DNA from 3 places in the Butyricimonas faecihominis genome. Region 2 is predicted to be linked to each of the others. Evidence: riboswitches for the same ligand, from Rfam matches in the RefSeq annotation. Region 2 holds a riboswitch; each other region holds the start of a gene.
The links. Region 2 has a riboswitch for cobalamin ahead of R8806_RS11820 (TonB-dependent receptor). Riboswitches for the same ligand answer to the same signal wherever they lie in the genome.

Region 1 (5,779 bases), 100 kb from region 2:
GTTTTAATAGCGCTTTACATGAAAGTGATCACTTATATCTCATGAATAATACATGTAATAATTTATTTATTTAGTTTGAAAGTGTGACTACATCGGTTTATTTGTGTATCTTTGCTGGCGAGGAACATAAAAATAACAGGATATGGCGGAATTTGTAAATCCACTTGGAAAGATTCGGGGTAAGTTCGGTAACGTGATCACTTACGGGGGACCAAGCGGGAAAAATTATTGCCGGGGGACAAGCATCTCGCGTAAACCGAGTCAGGAACCGCAAAAACGACAGTCCGCGGCTTTCGGGACGATAACGGAACGGAAAATATGGATGAGAAATGCCGTCCAGTTGGGATTTCCCGGAGGGAACGGTTACCCGAAAGGTTTTCGGGGATTTACCAGTGCGAACGTGATGGATGCGGTGACCGTGGAGAAAGCAAATCCGGAAAAACCTTTCAATAGCCGTAAGAAAGCAGTCAAGGAATTTAACGGGGTGATCAACTACGAGAAATTACGCGTGGCAGCGGGTTCGTTGGTGATCCCAGAAATTCGTGCCGAGGTTGATATGGAAAATCGGAGAATCTTTTTCACTCACGAGAAGGAAGAAATCGAGTCCGTTGATTGCTTTCTGGATGATAAGATTTATGCCGTGCTTCTTTGTAAGACGAAATATATTTGTCGTGTCGAGGAGTTGGGACTTCGGGGAGAGACGATAGAAAAAAGCGTGAACTTTTCAGAAAAAATAGCCGGGGAAGGCCTTGTCATTTATGTCTTTGCTAAAAATGCCGACGGGAAGGATGTTTCCGATTCGGTGTGCCTGTGGGAGGCTGAATCGTAAATGAGTGATGGAAGATACGAAATGTGATGAGGTTTCGTTTTATGAGAACGATGAGCTATAACGGATTGTATTGTAATAATTAATAATCATGTCGGGTATTTGTAAATGATAAATTTTGTAAAATTCTAGAATTATAACTTTAAAATTCAAATACTATTTGTTTTTTATATATTTTTGCGACGATTTTGGTGTCACACCCTGTTTCAGGCGTGTGGTGAAAAGGGAATCAGGTGCGAATCCTGAACAGACCTGCTGCTGTAAACTCCACTAAAGTCCGTGAACAAGACTCACATCCACTGTTTCGACACGAAATGGGAAGGGCGTTCAAGGATGGAGCAAGTCAGAAGACCTGCCAATATCATGGATCTAAAGCTTTCTGGGACTAGAGCTTGGATACAGAAAACATTATTTTTATCAGACTGTTGTGCGATAGACAATTATTGCTATTTGTATCTATTTGGACCGGAAAGCTGTTGTTTTGTGTCAGCTATGAATTGAATGCTTGCTTTTGTGGTGTTACCGCGGGCATATGTGGTATGTATTGCAAACAGGAGGTTGAAATAAAAATAGGATGAAAAGAATTGTCGAAATAACAGATTAATGATTATGAGAAAAAAAAATCAGATTAGGCTAGTGTTGCTTGTGATGTTCTTTATCGGGGGCTTTACGGCATGTGATGACGATGATGAAAAGGTTCTCGTCGGTAATCCCGATTTCTCTTTTAATTCAGAGACGGGAGAGTATAAGGTGAAGATAGGTAAAGAGGTGGCACTAAAGGCTTCGGTGACGGATGCAGTGAATCCTGTTTATTCTTGGAAACAGGAGGGGGTGATCGTGGCAAATGACACGGTTTATCTTTTTAAAGGTAGTCAATTGGGAGAGTTTTTCGTGAATTTCCGCCTTGATGCGGATAACGGTAGCGTGGAGAAACAAGTAAAAGTAACCGTGGTGGATCGTTTGGCACCTTCTATCACAATGTCGGCTTCGGCAGTGGCATATTGTGGTTTGGAGAAGGAGATGGCGGCCATGACGGACTACACGGATGAATCGACTACTTTTGAATGGAGCTATAACGGGAAAGTTGTTGGGCATGATTCTATTTATGTGTTTAAGGAGGATGATATTAATGTTTACACGGTGGCGTTAAAGGTGACGAATGAGGATGGGGCCGATGTGAAGAATATCAATATATCAGTTATTCCGGAGGAAAAGCCTATATTATTCTTTGATAACGGGCGTTACGTTTTGCCTTCTCAGTTGAATGATGTGCGTACGATGACTTGTCCGATCGGGAAAAATGTAGTACTCGCTCCCGTGAAATTCTCGATCAGTGATCTGGCTGTTTACGAGTGGAAAGTGGATGGTGTCGTGCAAGAGGGTGAAACGTCAATTTGTTATAATTTTACCCCTTCTGTTGAAGGGAAAACTTATGAGATTACCGTGACGGCAAACGATAAGGAAAAGACGGCGATGGCCACCGTGAATGTCGTTTGCGAGGCTCCGGAAGGAACTCATTTTAGAGAAACGAAAGCTACAAGTAGCTATATTTCGAATACTTGTTATGAATTTATTCCTGCTCCCGGTCAATTTATCAGGTTTACACAGAATCAGACGGCAGAGGATGCCCGGATGTCAATACAGAAGACGTTGGATAGCGGTGGAGGAGAGTCTTGGATAGCTTCTTTGGGAGCTTGGGGCGGTTATTTTATCTTGCAATTTGACCATAGCGTTAAAGATGATGGTAAAGGTGAGGCTGATTTTGATATCGTGGGGAACCCTCTTGGTAAACATTGGTGTGAATGTGGTGTCGTGTGGGTGAGTCAGGACGAGAATGGTAATGGCATTCCTGATGATACTTGGTACGAGCTTAAAGGTAGTGAAACTGGTAAGCCCGGCATCACTCAGCGATATGCGTTGAAGTATTTCCGGCCCACGGCGGAGAAACAGGATGTGCTGTCTATCGATAATGACGGGAATCTCCGTTTCTTGGCCCGTAATGCTTATCACCCGGATAGCGGTTATTTCCCATGGTTCCTTAAAGAAGAGTATTATATATTGACGGGTACTTGTTTGGGAAATCAATTTAAAACCGAGGGACTTGAAACGAACTGGGGTTTTGATTGGGGATACGTGGATAATATTAACGAGCCGACAGGTTTTCGCATCGAGAACGCGATCCAACAAGACGGTTCCCCGGCTAATCTTAAATACATAGATTTCGTGAAGGTTCATACCGCGCAAATGGGACAGGGGGCTGCTGTCGGAGAAGTTTCTACTGAATCCTCGGCTGCTATTGATTTACGTTTAAAAGCTAAAAAATAGGACTAAAAACAAGCGAATTATGAATAAGAATATACTTTGGGGATTTTTTCTCATGCTTTCTTTTATTATCGGTTGTGAAGATGATAATGATCCGTTTTCCGGAGATGACAATTTTATTACCTCGTTTACCCTTAAACAGGGCGATCAAGTTTTTGTCGCGTCTTTTCGGGGTGATACGATTTTATTGAATATGCCTGAGAATGTTTCTTTTTCAGGACTTGCCGCAGAAGTTATATGTAGTGAAAACACGACGATAAAACCCGATCCGTCAATGATTGATAACTGGGAACAACAGATGTATTTTGTTGTAACGTCACATTCCGGGGTGGAACGGAAGTATATGTATATTCCGTCCCGGAGTTATTTTTCTGCCGAGGGAATCATCATGCTTAATACGCAAGAGGAGGTTGATGCTTTTGGTGCGAAGGGGTATTCTCGTGTTGATGGCAGTCTTATTATCGGGCGTCAGGTAGGAACGGATACGATTACTTCGCTGGCGGCGCTTTCCTCTTTAAAAAAAGTGACAGAGAATGTGGTCCTTAATCGTTACTATTTAGGGAATCAGTTCGAGGGTTTGGATAATCTCGAAGAGGTAGGTGGTTCCCTCCAAATCAATTCAGCGGATAGCTTGTGGGTGGTGGTGATGGATAACCTCACTCGTGTAGGCGGTGATTTTAATATCACGAGTGCTTCTGCCGCGGAGGTTTCTTGCCCGAAATTGCAGTCTGTAGGTGGTAGCCTTACTTTGGCAACTCCTTTTGTATCATCAGATTTTTCGGCTTTGCAATCCGTGAGTGGTAATCTTTCCTTGAATGGTAAGTCCACTGTTCAGAAGATGGTTTTTCAATCTCTTGATAAGGTTGGAGGTTCTGTTAGCGTGAATATGCCTGTCGTGCGTCTGGAATTTCCTGAATTGATTTCTTGTGATAACTTGAACGTGGCGAAAGGGTCTCTATTGTTGCTTTATTGTCCGAATTTGCAAACCATTGCTTCTGCATTGAGTATTTTGGAAAATCCGTTATACGAGATTACATTCCCTGTCTTAACCCGTGCGGGAAGTATTAACTTGACGTGTACCGGTGTGAATCAATTTAATTTACCGTTGTTACAATCTGTTGATGGAGATTTCAGTATAGCGACGGCGGGTATTCTTTCCGATAATATCGCATCACTTGAGAGTGTGGGGGGAACTCTTACAATTAAAAGTAGTGCGGAGCGTTTGCAGTTTCCTTCCAGTTTGAAAAGCTTGAAGACTCTTGTCTTGGCGAATGGGATCGGGGAAGTTGATTTGCGGGGTGTTCAGATTGATGAACTGAGATTCACCGGTACCGGGCTTGAAACTACCACGGTTATCGCGGATGATCGTTTCAATGGTGGTATTAAGTTGGAGAATTTAGGTGGGTATATGCCTAAATTACAAGGATTTCATGAAATTGAATGGTTGACGATCAGTTCGTTGAGCTTGCGGGAGGGGACGGTTGAAATCAATGGTATTCGTAAGATAAACGGGGATTTTTCTTACTGGGTGAATTATAACATAAAACCAGTGTCTCTCTCAGATCTTGAGGAAATTGGAGGTAATTTTAAATTATATTCTTCGAGCGTGAAAGAGCATTTTCCCAAGTTGACAACTATTGGAGGGGATGCAACCATGAGTATTGATCTTTATGATGAAGAGACTTTCCCCTTGTTGGCAACCGTGGGTGGGAATATGATTATCCAGACGGGATACTCGTATTACGGGGATCGCGGTCCTCTGGAAATTCTCTACCCGTCTCTTAAACAGGTTGGTGGCACGCTTGATTTGCGTCCACTAGGACCGAATGTTTCGAGTGATAACGATGATGTTAATTACAAGAATACGAAATGGGAGAATTTGGATTTCCTTTCTTCGTTGGAGAAAATTGGGGGGCTACGTATCCGAAAACATGATAAACTTGCTTCTTTTGCCGCGATTAAGGCTGCCGTGCTGACTTGTCCGGAGGATAAATGGCAGGTTGAGGATAATCTTTATAATCCTACTTATAAACAGTTGGTGGAGGAAGGACAATGGACGAAACCAAATATTCAAGAATAAGAATGATGAAAATGAATAGATTTTTATATATACTCGTTGTAAGCTTTATGGCTTTACTTGTCTCTTGCGAGGATGATGACAGTATTTTTTCCGGAGACGAAAATTTTATTACTTCATTCCGTCTTCTTCAAGATGGTAATACTTATACCGGACTTGTTTCCGGAGATACGTTGTTGCTTCTTGTTCCCGAAAATGTGTCTCTTGAGGGGGCAAAAGTGGAGATCGTTTGTAGTGAGAATGCCAGCGTTTCACCTGATCCGGCTGAAGTGGAAAATTGGGGAGAGGCGTTTAATTTTACGGTTACTTCCTATAACAATAATCAGCGGGTTTACAAGTATATGGTTACCAGAACGGTTTTAGCTAGTGAGGGAGATGTCCGTTTGACAACCCCTGAGGAGGTTGAGGCTTTCGCGGCTCGTGGTATTGGTAAAATAGAGGGGAATCTTGTTATTGGTAAGCTGGCGGGAAGCGTGAAGGAGGATTCGCTTACTTCCATTGCTGCTCTCTCGGCTTTGAAGGAAGTTACGGGCGTGGTGACGATTAATCCTACT
Region 2 (5,779 bases):
GGTGTAACGTACACCGACTTCCGTGGAATACCCCTTTTCCGGCTTGAACACTTCGCCCCCATCCTCGTCAGGATTGAACTCGTTACCCTTGCGGTCCAAATACATCACGGTAGGACTATATGTCGTGGTTACAGGATTGAAATAAGAAGAAATAGAACCGTAGAATGACAATTCAGGCATAGGGAAATACACGACACCCACTCGATACGTGAATGCCGAGGTCTCCACCTCTTTCCATTCTTTCCTGTTCTTCGTTTCATATTTCTGTTTCCCGTCATCAATCGTGGCACTTGATGTTTTCCGGCTATACAAATCCACACGCCCGGATGCCATCATTTTCCACTTATCATTAAATTCGATCACGTCATGCAAATAAATTCCATGCGTTCTCTCCGTGCGCAGGGAAACGGCTGAAACTTTCGTGTCCCACCACCCCTGCACGATATGCGGATCCCGCACAGGCAAAAGTGCATCCAAGCCGGGCCCCCACAAATCGTCATCTCCATAACCGTTATACTGGGCGAAATCAAAACAATTGTACGTCCATCCCAACGTGTAGTTATGCAACACGGAACCTGTCTCGAACTTCCCGGTCAACTCGATCGTGTTATTCACGTTTTTATGGTCCGGGTTAAAATTCAACGGGTTCTGACGGGCAGCATTTCCCCGTTGAACCGTATCCAAGTCAACATAAATCTTCTCGGTCTCTGACTTTTTATAATACCATTTGTATATCGGGTCTTTGGAAGTGCGGTAAGAAAGCCCCTCAATACAATGATAATCCAAATCACTGTGGAAATAGGAAAAACGTTCTTTCAACTTCATCCAATCCGTGATCTGGTAAACGTATGACACAGACATATCCCATACTTTCCGTTTCATGTAATTATTGGCAAAGTCATTATAAACCTCGCGGTAATCCGCCTCCGGGTGACGATCCCCCTTCAGCGCGTACGGTTTGTCTCCGTCCACGTAGAACATATCACCGGGCATAACGGGTGCAGCCCCGATCTCGGTCGTGTAATCATCATCGGCATAACTACCGGTCACATCAATACGTCCCCACTTTCCTAAATCAGCTCCCAAAACACCATACACGGAAAAACGATTTGCATTCACCTCACGCCATCCGTCACCCGTTGAATAATTGATATTGGCACGATATTCGAGAGGTCCCACAAGTTTTCCCCCGAAACCAAGAGTAGCTCGTCTCTCATCCCAGCTACCATAACTGATACGAGCGTTGGCCGAGAAATCGGGAGATGCTTTCTTGCGCACGATATTCAACACGCCACCCATAGCCGAATGTCCGGCCAAAATAGCAGCGGGACCCTTCAATAACTCGATAGACTCCACGGCAGCCAAATCCCCGTAAGGTACGTTATTCTTCAACGTCCGCTCATCGCGAATCCCGTCAATCATAACAACCGCACTCCCCTGTCCGCGAATGGAAAACTGTTGGAATTGCCCGTATTGTTTGTCTTTCGCTACAATCCCCGGCAAAAACTTAACGGCATCCATCAGATCGACAATCCCTTTCCGGTCAAGCATCTGACTAGACAACTTGCTCACCGTTATCGGAACGAAACGTAAAGGCACATCCAATCCCAACAAATCAATCCTCTTCTTTTTCTGCATCACATCCACCTGATCGATACGGAATAAAGAATCCGTGATACTCTTTTTCTTTCGCTTGTCGTTCTCTTGAGCGAGAAGCGAACCGACACACACAAACAGCAACAATGCTAATACAACAACTTTTTTCATACAACTATATATTAATAATGAATAAAGCATTATTAACATAGTCTTTTGGGCAACATGAGTCTAAGGTAAAATCCGTCTTTTTCCCTCTCGCTTTTTTTCCCGAAAGCTATGGTTTATCTTGTTCGGCAGGTCTTCTGACTTGTTCCGGATTTTGTTGCCTTCCCAGTTTATAACCAGTGACATTTGAAGTACAAAATCCCTTGTAAAGGAACTTACAGCTGCGGGTACAGTCCCGGATTCACACCGGGTTCCCTATTAAGCGTTACCTCCATGACCGAAGGTTCCGCACCAAAACTTGGTGCGAAAGTAATACATTTTTTTCATCCGGCAACAACCTTTTATAAAAAATTATATACATTTGTCTCGTCTTAGGTGATGTGTTGATGCCCAATTAACACACAAGAGGGAAGCCGGTTAGAATCCGGAACAGTGCCCGCTACTGTGATGCCCGTTTCTCCGGATAAGGAGATTCAAAGAAAGATTCTTACACCACTGTCCACACGGATGGGAAGGTATTTTTCTTAGGCGTAGTCAGGAGACCTGCCAAGACAAACATAGGTAATAGCGTATTCTCGGGGTCAGGAATACTATTATAAACATTTAAAACATCATCATCTAATGAAGAGAATTGTAATGCTAGGCATGATATTCATGTTAGCCTTGGTAAGTACCTCGTTTGCAGAGATCACATTAAAAGGAAAAGTCACAGATGCAAAGAGTGGAAAAGCCCTCATCGGTGCAAACGTTCGTCTGGTCGGAACAAGCATAGGGATTGCCACCAACAACAAAGGGGAGTTCATTCTAGAAAATATTCCGGATGGCACGTACACGCTACGGGCAAGCTATTCAGGCTACGAAGTTGCCTCGATAAAAGTCAACAGCAACAAAAACGACATTCTATTCCGGCTCACGGCCACCCCGGTAAACCTGAATCAAGTTGTCGTCACGGGAACGGGAACACACCGCCGTTTGAAAGATTCTCCCGTACCCATCGAGGTCATCAGCGGTACTGACTTGAAAAGTGCGGGCGTGAACTCCTTCGAAGATGCCCTCCTGTTACTGAATCCTTCATTCAACATACGTCCCACCGTCATGGGTTCCTACTTCACGCTGAACGGCATGAGTAACAAATACATCCTCATCCTTGTCGACGGCAAAAAAGTGGCCGGGGACGTGTCCAACAACACCGACCTCTCCCGTATTGACATGAGCCGGGTCAAGCGTATCGAAATACTGAAAGGAGCGGCATCCGCACTCTATGGTTCCGACGCTATTGCCGGGGTAATCAACATCATCACGGAACAACCGAAAGACCCGATCAGCGTGCAATCCAAGACCCGTTTCGGGGGAGAATCCAGCTTCTCGCAAAATGCCAGCATAGACCTACACTTTGGTAAATTCACCTCTTCCACCTCCTACCAAAGGAGACAGATGGGAGGCTGGCAATTAAGCCCTTACGAGATTGACGGGGACACAGCCATACTCACGAGAAGAGAAGCTTCCAGCAAGTTCCATTCCAACATTGTCAATCAACGCTTCACCTACGCCCCGGTGAAAAGCCTAAGCCTGTACGCCCAAGGGGGATATTTTGACCGGGAAGTAAACCGTCCCGTGCAGGAGAAGAAAGATGACGGGGGCTACACCTATGACCTAACCTACATGGACTACAACATCGGCGTGGGCGGACGCTACCAGCTAAACTCCACCGATTACATCGCACTGGACCTCTACATGGACAACTACGAATACAACAAACTGTACACCGTGGCACAGGTCAGTAAAAAAGACACGACCTTCCGCATCGGGGACGAGGAATTGACGAAACGCCAGAAATACTACAACGGGAACCTGAAAGGCGTGTTTAAACTAGGCTCATACAACAAAATTTCCGCAGGTACCGAGTACACGAACGACTACATGAAAAACCCCGGAAACCTCGAAGAACCGGAAGAGATCTACACGCTGGCCCTGTACGCGCAAGACGAGATTCGCCTCTGGAAAAACCTGCAAATTTTGCCGGGATTCCGCTACGTGTACAACGAGATGTTTAAGAACCGCTTTACCCCGAAAATAGCCTTGATGTACACCCTCGGCTCCTTCAATTTCAGAACATCCTACGCCGCCGGTTTTAAAACCCCCAGCATACAAGAACTATATTACGATTACGAAGCCCGCGGGGCTATCACCATCGGGAACCCAGACCTGAAACCGGAAAAAGCAAACTACTACAACATCAACGTGGAATATGCCGGGAAATATCTGAATGTCTCTGTCAACGGGTACATCAACGACGTGAAAGACATCATCGAGAAATACGACGTTGGGGTTACCGACGAGGATAAAGCGAACGGGATAAAAACCCGGAACGTGTACCACAACCTCGACAAAGCCAGTATCAAAGGCTTCGATGTCACGATCAATAGCTACTTGGGTGCCGGGTTTTCTGCCGCCGGATCCTACAACTGCGTGTATGCCGCCGATGATTCCGGACGCCGCCTGAGCGAATCGGTACGCCACGCGGCAACCTTCCGGGCCGGGTGGAGCCATGAATGGAACAAGTACAAACTACGGGCCAACATCAACGGGAGAATGCAAGGTTCAAAATACATCTACAAAAAGACCACGGACAAAACAACCGGGAAAGACATTTACACCGACGTCAGCGCCCCCAAGTACCAGCTCTGGAACTTGGCGACCACCCACACCTTCGCTCCCGTGGGTAACTTCCTGTTCGAAATCAACGCCGGGATTGACAACATCTTTGACTGGACGGACGATCGCCCCAGCGGGGTAAACTATGCCACGCTAAACCCCGGACGCACACTATTTGCCAGTCTCATTATTCGTTTCACCAAATAAACAAACATCATGAAAAACATATTTACAGCTCTACTTTTATTGACAAGTCTGTTCACATTTGCCCACGGTGGAGGTGGTTTCAAACATTCCGATATATTCAAGACTCTTGGTCCTAATGACAAAGTAGCCATTCTCATGGTTCACTTCGGTACAACTCACGATGACACCCGAGCCTTGACCATCGAGGCCATTAACAAAAAAGTGTCACAAACATTCCCCGGAGTGGAAGTCCGTGAAGCCTACACTTCCCGCATGATCATGCGCCGCCTCAAAGAGAAAGGTATGGTCAAACTGAATCCGACCGAGGCCATGGACAAACTGATTGCCGACGGTTATACCCACTTGATCCTTCAACCCACGAACATCATCGAAGGAATTGAAATGGAAGCCCTGCAAAAAGAAGTTGCATCATACCAAACGAAGTTCAAAGACATTCGCTTAGGGACAGCTCTTCTTCATTCTCCCGAGGATTACCAAGCCGTGGTAAAAGCGATTGCCGCATCAATCAAGGACAAGGAAAAAGGGGATTGCGTCTTCGTATGCCACGGGACCTACCACCCGGCAAACTCAACCTACGGGATGCTCGACTACGTGATGAAAGCTCAAGGACACAAGAACTACCACGTGGGAACGATCGAAGGTTACCCCACGATGGATGATGTAATCCGCGAACTCGAAGCGAATAAGGCAAAAGAAGTGACCTTGATACCCTTCATGTTCGTGGCCGGAGACCATGCCAAGAATGACATCGCCGGGGACTGGAAAGACGAACTGGAAAAGAAAGGCTATAAAGTAAACGTCCTGCTCAAAGGACTGGGAGAATATCCCGCCATACAGGAACTTTTCATCCAACACGTGAAATTCGCCACCAAACACCAACGGGAAGACATCACCGTGAAGAAAAAGAAATACGAGAAAACAGACGATATAGACTAACCCGCCCATGTTAACCAAATTGTTTATCCATATCCACCGGATACTGGGGTTAATTCTCTGTATCCTGTGCTTTTCATGGTTCATATCCGGAATCGTGATGATCTACCACTCCTTTCCCCGTGTAAGCCAAGAAGATCGGTTCACTCGTGCGGAAATTCTTGATACGAATGGCTTGCCCGCCATCCAAGACGTGTTACTCCGCCTCCCGGCCAAAACG
Region 3 (5,779 bases), 110 kb from region 2:
GGCGGTCTTGTCAATATAGAAATAACCTTCTTTTCGGATTTTCTCGAAATTCTGGATACCTATGGGATAAATTTTCTCACTCATGCGCGTTCGTTTATGGATAATAATAGAACAAAGATACTCAATTTTATATGATTATCGAAAATGAGCGACAAGTTTAATGCCAGTCTTAAACAGCCTTTCACCGGACACGTATACGCAATTCTTTCGGGTCGAACGTGATGGTCTCGTTACGGAACAGGCGTTCGATATGACCGCTGTTAATCATCTGTCGCGTGGGTAGGTAATGCAAATGCGGACGATCGACCAGGGCGATGGAATCACAGAGCGTGAGAGCAATATCCAGTTCGTGGGTTGAAAAAAGGATACATTTGTTTTGTTCGTGAGCCAGTCTTTGCAATAGCACTCCCAGCTCGTAACGGTTTGGCAGGTCCAGAAAAGAGGTGGGTTCATCAAGCAAGATGATAGGAGTGTCTTGTGCGAGGGCCCGGGCGATCATGATTCGCTGGCATTCCCCGTCCGACATCTGGTCCATTGTTCGTTCGGCATAGGTGGACATATCGAGTAATGCGAGGGATTTATCAACGATTTCCCGGTCTCGTGGTTGCAGTCTTCCTACCCAGTTCGTGTAGGGGGCCCGCCCGAGGGCGACTACATCCCGGCATTTCAAGTTAGGAATCCGAACCTTTTCAGTAGTCACGAAACTGACGGTGCGAGCCAGTTCCTCCGGTCGCAACCCGGCAAGGTCTTTCCCGGCCAGCAATATTCGCCCGGACTTGATTTTCCCTAACCCCGCCGTGGCCCGCAGCAAGGTACTTTTCCCGCTGCCGTTACGTCCCAGCAAGGCGATCAGCCCGCCCCCGTCCAAGCTGGCCGACACCCGGTCCAGCAGGATTTGTTGCCCGTATCCCAGTGTTAAAGATTCCAGTTGTATCATGCCGGTCGAAGATTTTTATATACCACCCAAATAATTACCGGAATTCCCAGCAGGGCGGTAATACAATTCACGGGTAGCACGAGTGTTTTAGCAATAATATCACATATCAACATGGCCACGACTCCTAGTAATATGCTTCCCGGCAAAAGTGTCCGGTGATCCGCGTCGTTAAACAACATACGGGCCACGTGAGGCACGGCAAGTCCGAGAAAGCCCACCGGGCCGCAGAATGCCGTCACGGTTCCGGTCAACAACGTTGTCGACACGAAAATAAGCGTTCTGGCACGCCGTATATTCAGTCCCATCGTCTGGGCATAGCTCTCCCCGAGTAAAAGAAGATTCAATGCCTTGATACAATAAATCGAGAGAATGACGCCCACGCAAATCACGGGAATCATGATAAACAGTTTCGTGGTCGTGACGTGTCCCAAGGAGCCCATCGACCACAGGAAAAACATTTTCAATTGCTCGGCAGAACTCAAGTACTGTAAAATCTGTATGATAGCTCCCGCGATGTAACCGATCATCACTCCCATGATCAACACCCCAAGGATATTTTTCACGTAACGACTGATGATGGCAATCAGTAACAGGACCATGACGGCCCCGCCCCATCCGGCTCCGACAATACCTACCGACTGCCAGAACCCGGAATGTGCCAGTCCCAGCAAAGGAGCCCCTAGGATAAAGAAAGCAACGCCTAGTCCCGAACCGGAGCTTACTCCCAGCAGGTAGGGGTCTGCCAGCGGGTTCCGGAAAACGGTCTGCATCTGCAAGCCGCTTATCGAAAGTGCCACACCGATCAGAACGGCCACGATCACCCTTACCAAGCGAATCGACAGCACGATATTCCGGGTTGTCATATCCGTCTCGTTACCCGTGAACACGTTCCAAACCTGCCCGACGGAAAGTGCCGAATCTCCCGACACCAAGTCGAGCGCGAACAGCACGAAAACCAGCAGGCTCAGGAAAAGGAATATGATCGAATTGCGTTTCACGATAAAATTGAAAATGACATCACCGTTATTAATTTCTTGATTTATGATTTTAGATTCCAGCCGCACGGGGGGACGCTTTAACTACCCCCTCTAACTCCCCCTTATTCTTATGGTTTAAACAAGTAAATCAAGTAAAATTTATGGAATAAATATCATTTTTTCTAATGACGGCAAAAACACGAGCGACCAGCTTGGCCCTGATGGCATTGATGACGGTCATCTTGTTTTTGCCTTCTTCCACCTTTCTCTTGTAATACACTTTCAATTCACTCTTCTTTTTCCTTGTTATAGACAAGGCAGCCATGTGTAGTAACGTTTTTACCTGCTTGTTTGCCCTGCGCGAGACCCTGTTACGGGAGCGCACGCTACTGCCGGAGGTGTACTGGAAAGGGGCGATTCCCGCGTGACAGGCAAACTTTCTCGAGTCGGTGAACCTTGTGAACGCCGCGGTCTCGACGATAAAACACAAGGCGGTTTCCCTTCCAATGCCCTCCACCGAGGTTATTATTTTCATTTGACGTTTTAAAACATCACAAGAATCGATGATTCCCGTTATTTCTCGCTCCACGACATCGATCATCTTCTCTAGTTCCTTGATCACGTGTTTCAACCGGTTTGCCTTCGCCTTGTAAACGGTACTCTCCATGAAATTTTTCTGGTCCGAAAGTTGCCCCTTGTACTTGCTCAAGTCCGAACGGTAAAGAGAGCGTTCCTGTCTCAGTTGCTTGACCCGTTCCAGTTCCGGGGTAAGCTCGTGATACAACATGGCCTTGTCATTGAATCGAGAAGCGTACAACGCTATCCGCCGGGCGTCTACACGGTCGTTCTTGCCACGATGAACTCCCGACGAGTACTTCAACTGGGCGGGATTTTCCAGCCACAAACGACAACCTAGATCCCGGCAAGCCAACGTCAAGGGGTAAGTGTAATTTCCCGTGTGCTCGGCACAAACAAGGCAACTGCAAAGATCCAAGCCCCGCTTTTCCGCCATGTCGACAAGGAAACGGTGGATCGCGGACGGGTTATTATCTATAACGTCCTCTTGCAAAACTTCTTTACCTTGAAGAACGCAAATGTCAAGTTTATTTTTACTCACGTCGATGCCTATAAAACAATTATTTTCCATACTTTTGTGTTTAACAAGTCTAGAGAGAAAGGATTTTGAACCTGTCCCAAGTACCTTAACAATTCAAGTTAATTTCTTATACGGGCCTGGGTTCAAGAAAGGGAAAGGAGTCCAAATAAGGGGACGAGCATGAAAGCTCACCACAGGGGTTGGTTCACTCCATTCCCGCCTTTCTTTCAATACTTTGGTTTATCCTCCAAGTTTAAGCATTTATTATTATTGTTAGCCAAGTGTTCGTCTATTTATTTCGTGTACAAATCTAAGGTACACAGGGGGAGGATACGCTACATTGTAATATCGTAGCGCCTTCTCGCGTTCGTCTCTTCCCCTGTGTAAGGGGGAGCCGGTGGGGGTAGATGCTTTTTTCATTCTAAACTCTAAATTTTAAACTCTAAACTATTCCAAGTGCCTGTAATAATACAAATCCTCCGTCACCAGTTCCGGGTGCAGGATTTTGATCAGGTCCCGGAGTACGATGTCCGGGCGTACAACAGCCGATTCCCAGTAATCATTTCCCCCTTCGGGCGTTAAGCGCAAGTTATTATTATAGATCTTGTTTTCTTGGATGGCTTTCGCGTCCTTGAATTTCGGGTTCATGATCTTTAACTCGTCGAGAGTTGTTGCCATGCCTACATTCAACCACACGTCAGCCTCGCGAATCAACCCGTAGGCTGTTTCCAGTCCGATGGGTTCGGCCCCGTTAGAGGTGTTTTTCTTGTAAATATAATCCCCTCCCGCGTCCGTGATTAATTGTGCCACGTAGCTTTTCACGGAAGGCATGGCCCAACTGTCATTCCACGGCGTGTTCAGCATGACGGTAGGACGTTTTTCCACGTTTGCCGTTAACTGTTTCATGTTGTTATAACGTTCGGGTATTTCTTTAAATACTTTTGTACCTGTTTCCCGGCTATCCGTCAATTCGGAAATGGCAACCAACCATTCAGCCTTGCCCAGCGGAGATTCTTCCAAGTATTCCCCCACGTACATATAAGGAACATTCAATTCTTTTAATTTGTCCGTCACGGTTGATTGCGCGTCCCCGATGCCGTAAAGTAACACGAGATCCGGGGCCAACCCGACAAGAAGTTCGTAATTTACTTCTGCCCCCATGTCTTTTATGGTTTCTTTGTGGGCAAGGACATACGGGTTGGAAACATAATTCATCCCGGAAACTCCGACTACTCGATCTACTTGGTTAATGGCATCCAGCATGGCGATATAAGTGGATGACATGCACACAATTCGTTTGGCTCCCGCAGGAATAATCACCCCGTCAAAATCTTTCGGTGCCTGCTCTCCGTTCCGGGCCACGAAGTAGGACATTTCAATGCCTTCCGCTCCCTGCCAAGGATTACGCACGCGAATAATCGTGCTTTCCGTGTTATCAGCTCCCATGATGTCGAAGCCCGCGGCGTATTCCGGTGAGTAAACTTCCTTCGTGAAGGCGGTCGTGGACTTTGTTTTCGTCTGACAACCGGATAGCATCAGCAGAACGATTGACGTGAATAAAAATAGTACTCGTTTCATATATAATAGCTTTTATGCTTCGAGAGATATATTTACGCGAGCGGGAAAAACCTGAAACGGTAAATCAAAACAGAATGACCTTGCCATCCAACCTGACTACCATCTGAATCCCGCAGATGCAAATCTGTCCCTCATCATAGCAGGTCTTCTGACTTATCCCTTTTATCGTGCCTTCCCAGCATTCTAACCAGTGGCAAACGTACGATAAACTTTTCCTTTAAAAGGGGGAAATACAGCAACGGGTATTGTCCCGGATTTGCACCGGATTCCCTTTTTCATTCAATACAACACGAAGTGGTGTATGAAACTATGACGGTGCGAAAATAGGTCGTAATTTTTAATTAGACAATAAATTGGATAAAAGATTTTTATTTCATTGGTATGAACCACCTGTTAGGCGAGGTTTTCGATGATCAATCCCGTCACGGGGGAGGATGCCAAGCGTGTAATAATGTTTAACTTCTTGCATATCTGTCACAAGGTCCCCCATGCCGATGAATTCCCGCGGGCGTAACGTCCGGTAATCACGATTTCGGAGAGAGGGGGGAGCGTATGGACATTACACTCCCGCGTACACGCTTGGAGAGAAACGGGTGGTATCTTTATTGCCGAAAAACAAGTAGAGATGCAGGGGTGTCCCTTCCGGTTGTTTTGCTGCCGGAATGTCCACGGTCACCTTGCCATCGCCCCGAAACGAGTTAAAACACGTGATCATTTGCGGGGCGCGGGGTAAGGTCCCGTAAAAATATCCCACGTACACTTGATCTGACACGCTCGCTTTCGGGCAGTCAATGTCATTTTCCCAGTTTAGGGTCACGGACCATCCTTCCCTTGTGACACCCGTGATCACCGGTGCATCCAGCGTGCCTGTCGAGAATCGGAATGTCGGGAAAGCCCATACCCCTTCTCCCGGGCGAAAACATCCTCCGTTTTGAGAATGGAATAAGGAATCGCTTTTATTTATTCCCATCTCCTTGGCCATGAGTTTCCATATCGGTAAATCCCCGATGGCACGACGATAGATTCTCCACATTTTACGGGCTTCCGTGAAACGGCTGGAGGATTCCTCTTCCCCCTCGGTTCTTGTTTTTTTAGGGCTCCGTCGTGATTTGCAGGCCCGAACTTTATTGCCGTGTCGGTAATAGGTTATCCCGTCGATCCGGATAGAGCCTTGTGCCAAGAGAGCTACTG

Region 1: it holds a riboswitch for cobalamin, as region 2 does, so the genes downstream of both, R8806_RS12205 (PKD-like domain-containing protein) here and R8806_RS11820 (TonB-dependent receptor) in region 2, are expected to answer to the same signal.
Region 3: it holds a riboswitch for cobalamin, as region 2 does, so the genes downstream of both, R8806_RS12225 (ABC transporter substrate-binding protein) here and R8806_RS11820 (TonB-dependent receptor) in region 2, are expected to answer to the same signal.

What each region holds. Positions count from the first base shown of each region.
Region 1 covers NZ_AP028155.1:2,931,292-2,937,070, reverse strand. Annotated here, with positions in the region: gene R8806_RS12210 (hypothetical protein) at 143-829, shown strand; cobalamin riboswitch at 999-1,200, shown strand; gene R8806_RS12205 (PKD-like domain-containing protein) at 1,436-3,151, shown strand; gene R8806_RS12200 (hypothetical protein) at 3,171-5,228, shown strand; gene R8806_RS12195 (hypothetical protein) at 5,240-5,779, shown strand, end outside.
Region 2 covers NZ_AP028155.1:2,829,648-2,835,426, forward strand. Annotated here, with positions in the region: gene R8806_RS11820 (TonB-dependent receptor) at 1-1,767, opposite strand, end outside; cobalamin riboswitch at 1,875-2,076, opposite strand; cobalamin riboswitch at 2,121-2,329, shown strand; gene R8806_RS11825 (TonB-dependent receptor) at 2,386-4,626, shown strand; gene R8806_RS11830 (sirohydrochlorin cobaltochelatase) at 4,636-5,562, shown strand; gene R8806_RS11835 (PepSY domain-containing protein) at 5,570-5,779, shown strand, end outside.
Region 3 covers NZ_AP028155.1:2,937,210-2,942,988, reverse strand. Annotated here, with positions in the region: partial or broken gene R8806_RS12245 (AAA family ATPase) at 1-84, opposite strand, end outside; gene R8806_RS12240 (ABC transporter ATP-binding protein) at 182-937, opposite strand; gene R8806_RS12235 (FecCD family ABC transporter permease) at 934-1,887, opposite strand; gene R8806_RS12230 (IS110 family RNA-guided transposase) at 2,063-3,061, opposite strand; gene R8806_RS12225 (ABC transporter substrate-binding protein) at 3,458-4,546, opposite strand; cobalamin riboswitch at 4,710-4,915, opposite strand; partial or broken gene R8806_RS12220 (cob(I)yrinic acid a,c-diamide adenosyltransferase) at 4,962-5,131, opposite strand; gene R8806_RS12215 (hypothetical protein) at 5,148-5,779, opposite strand, start outside.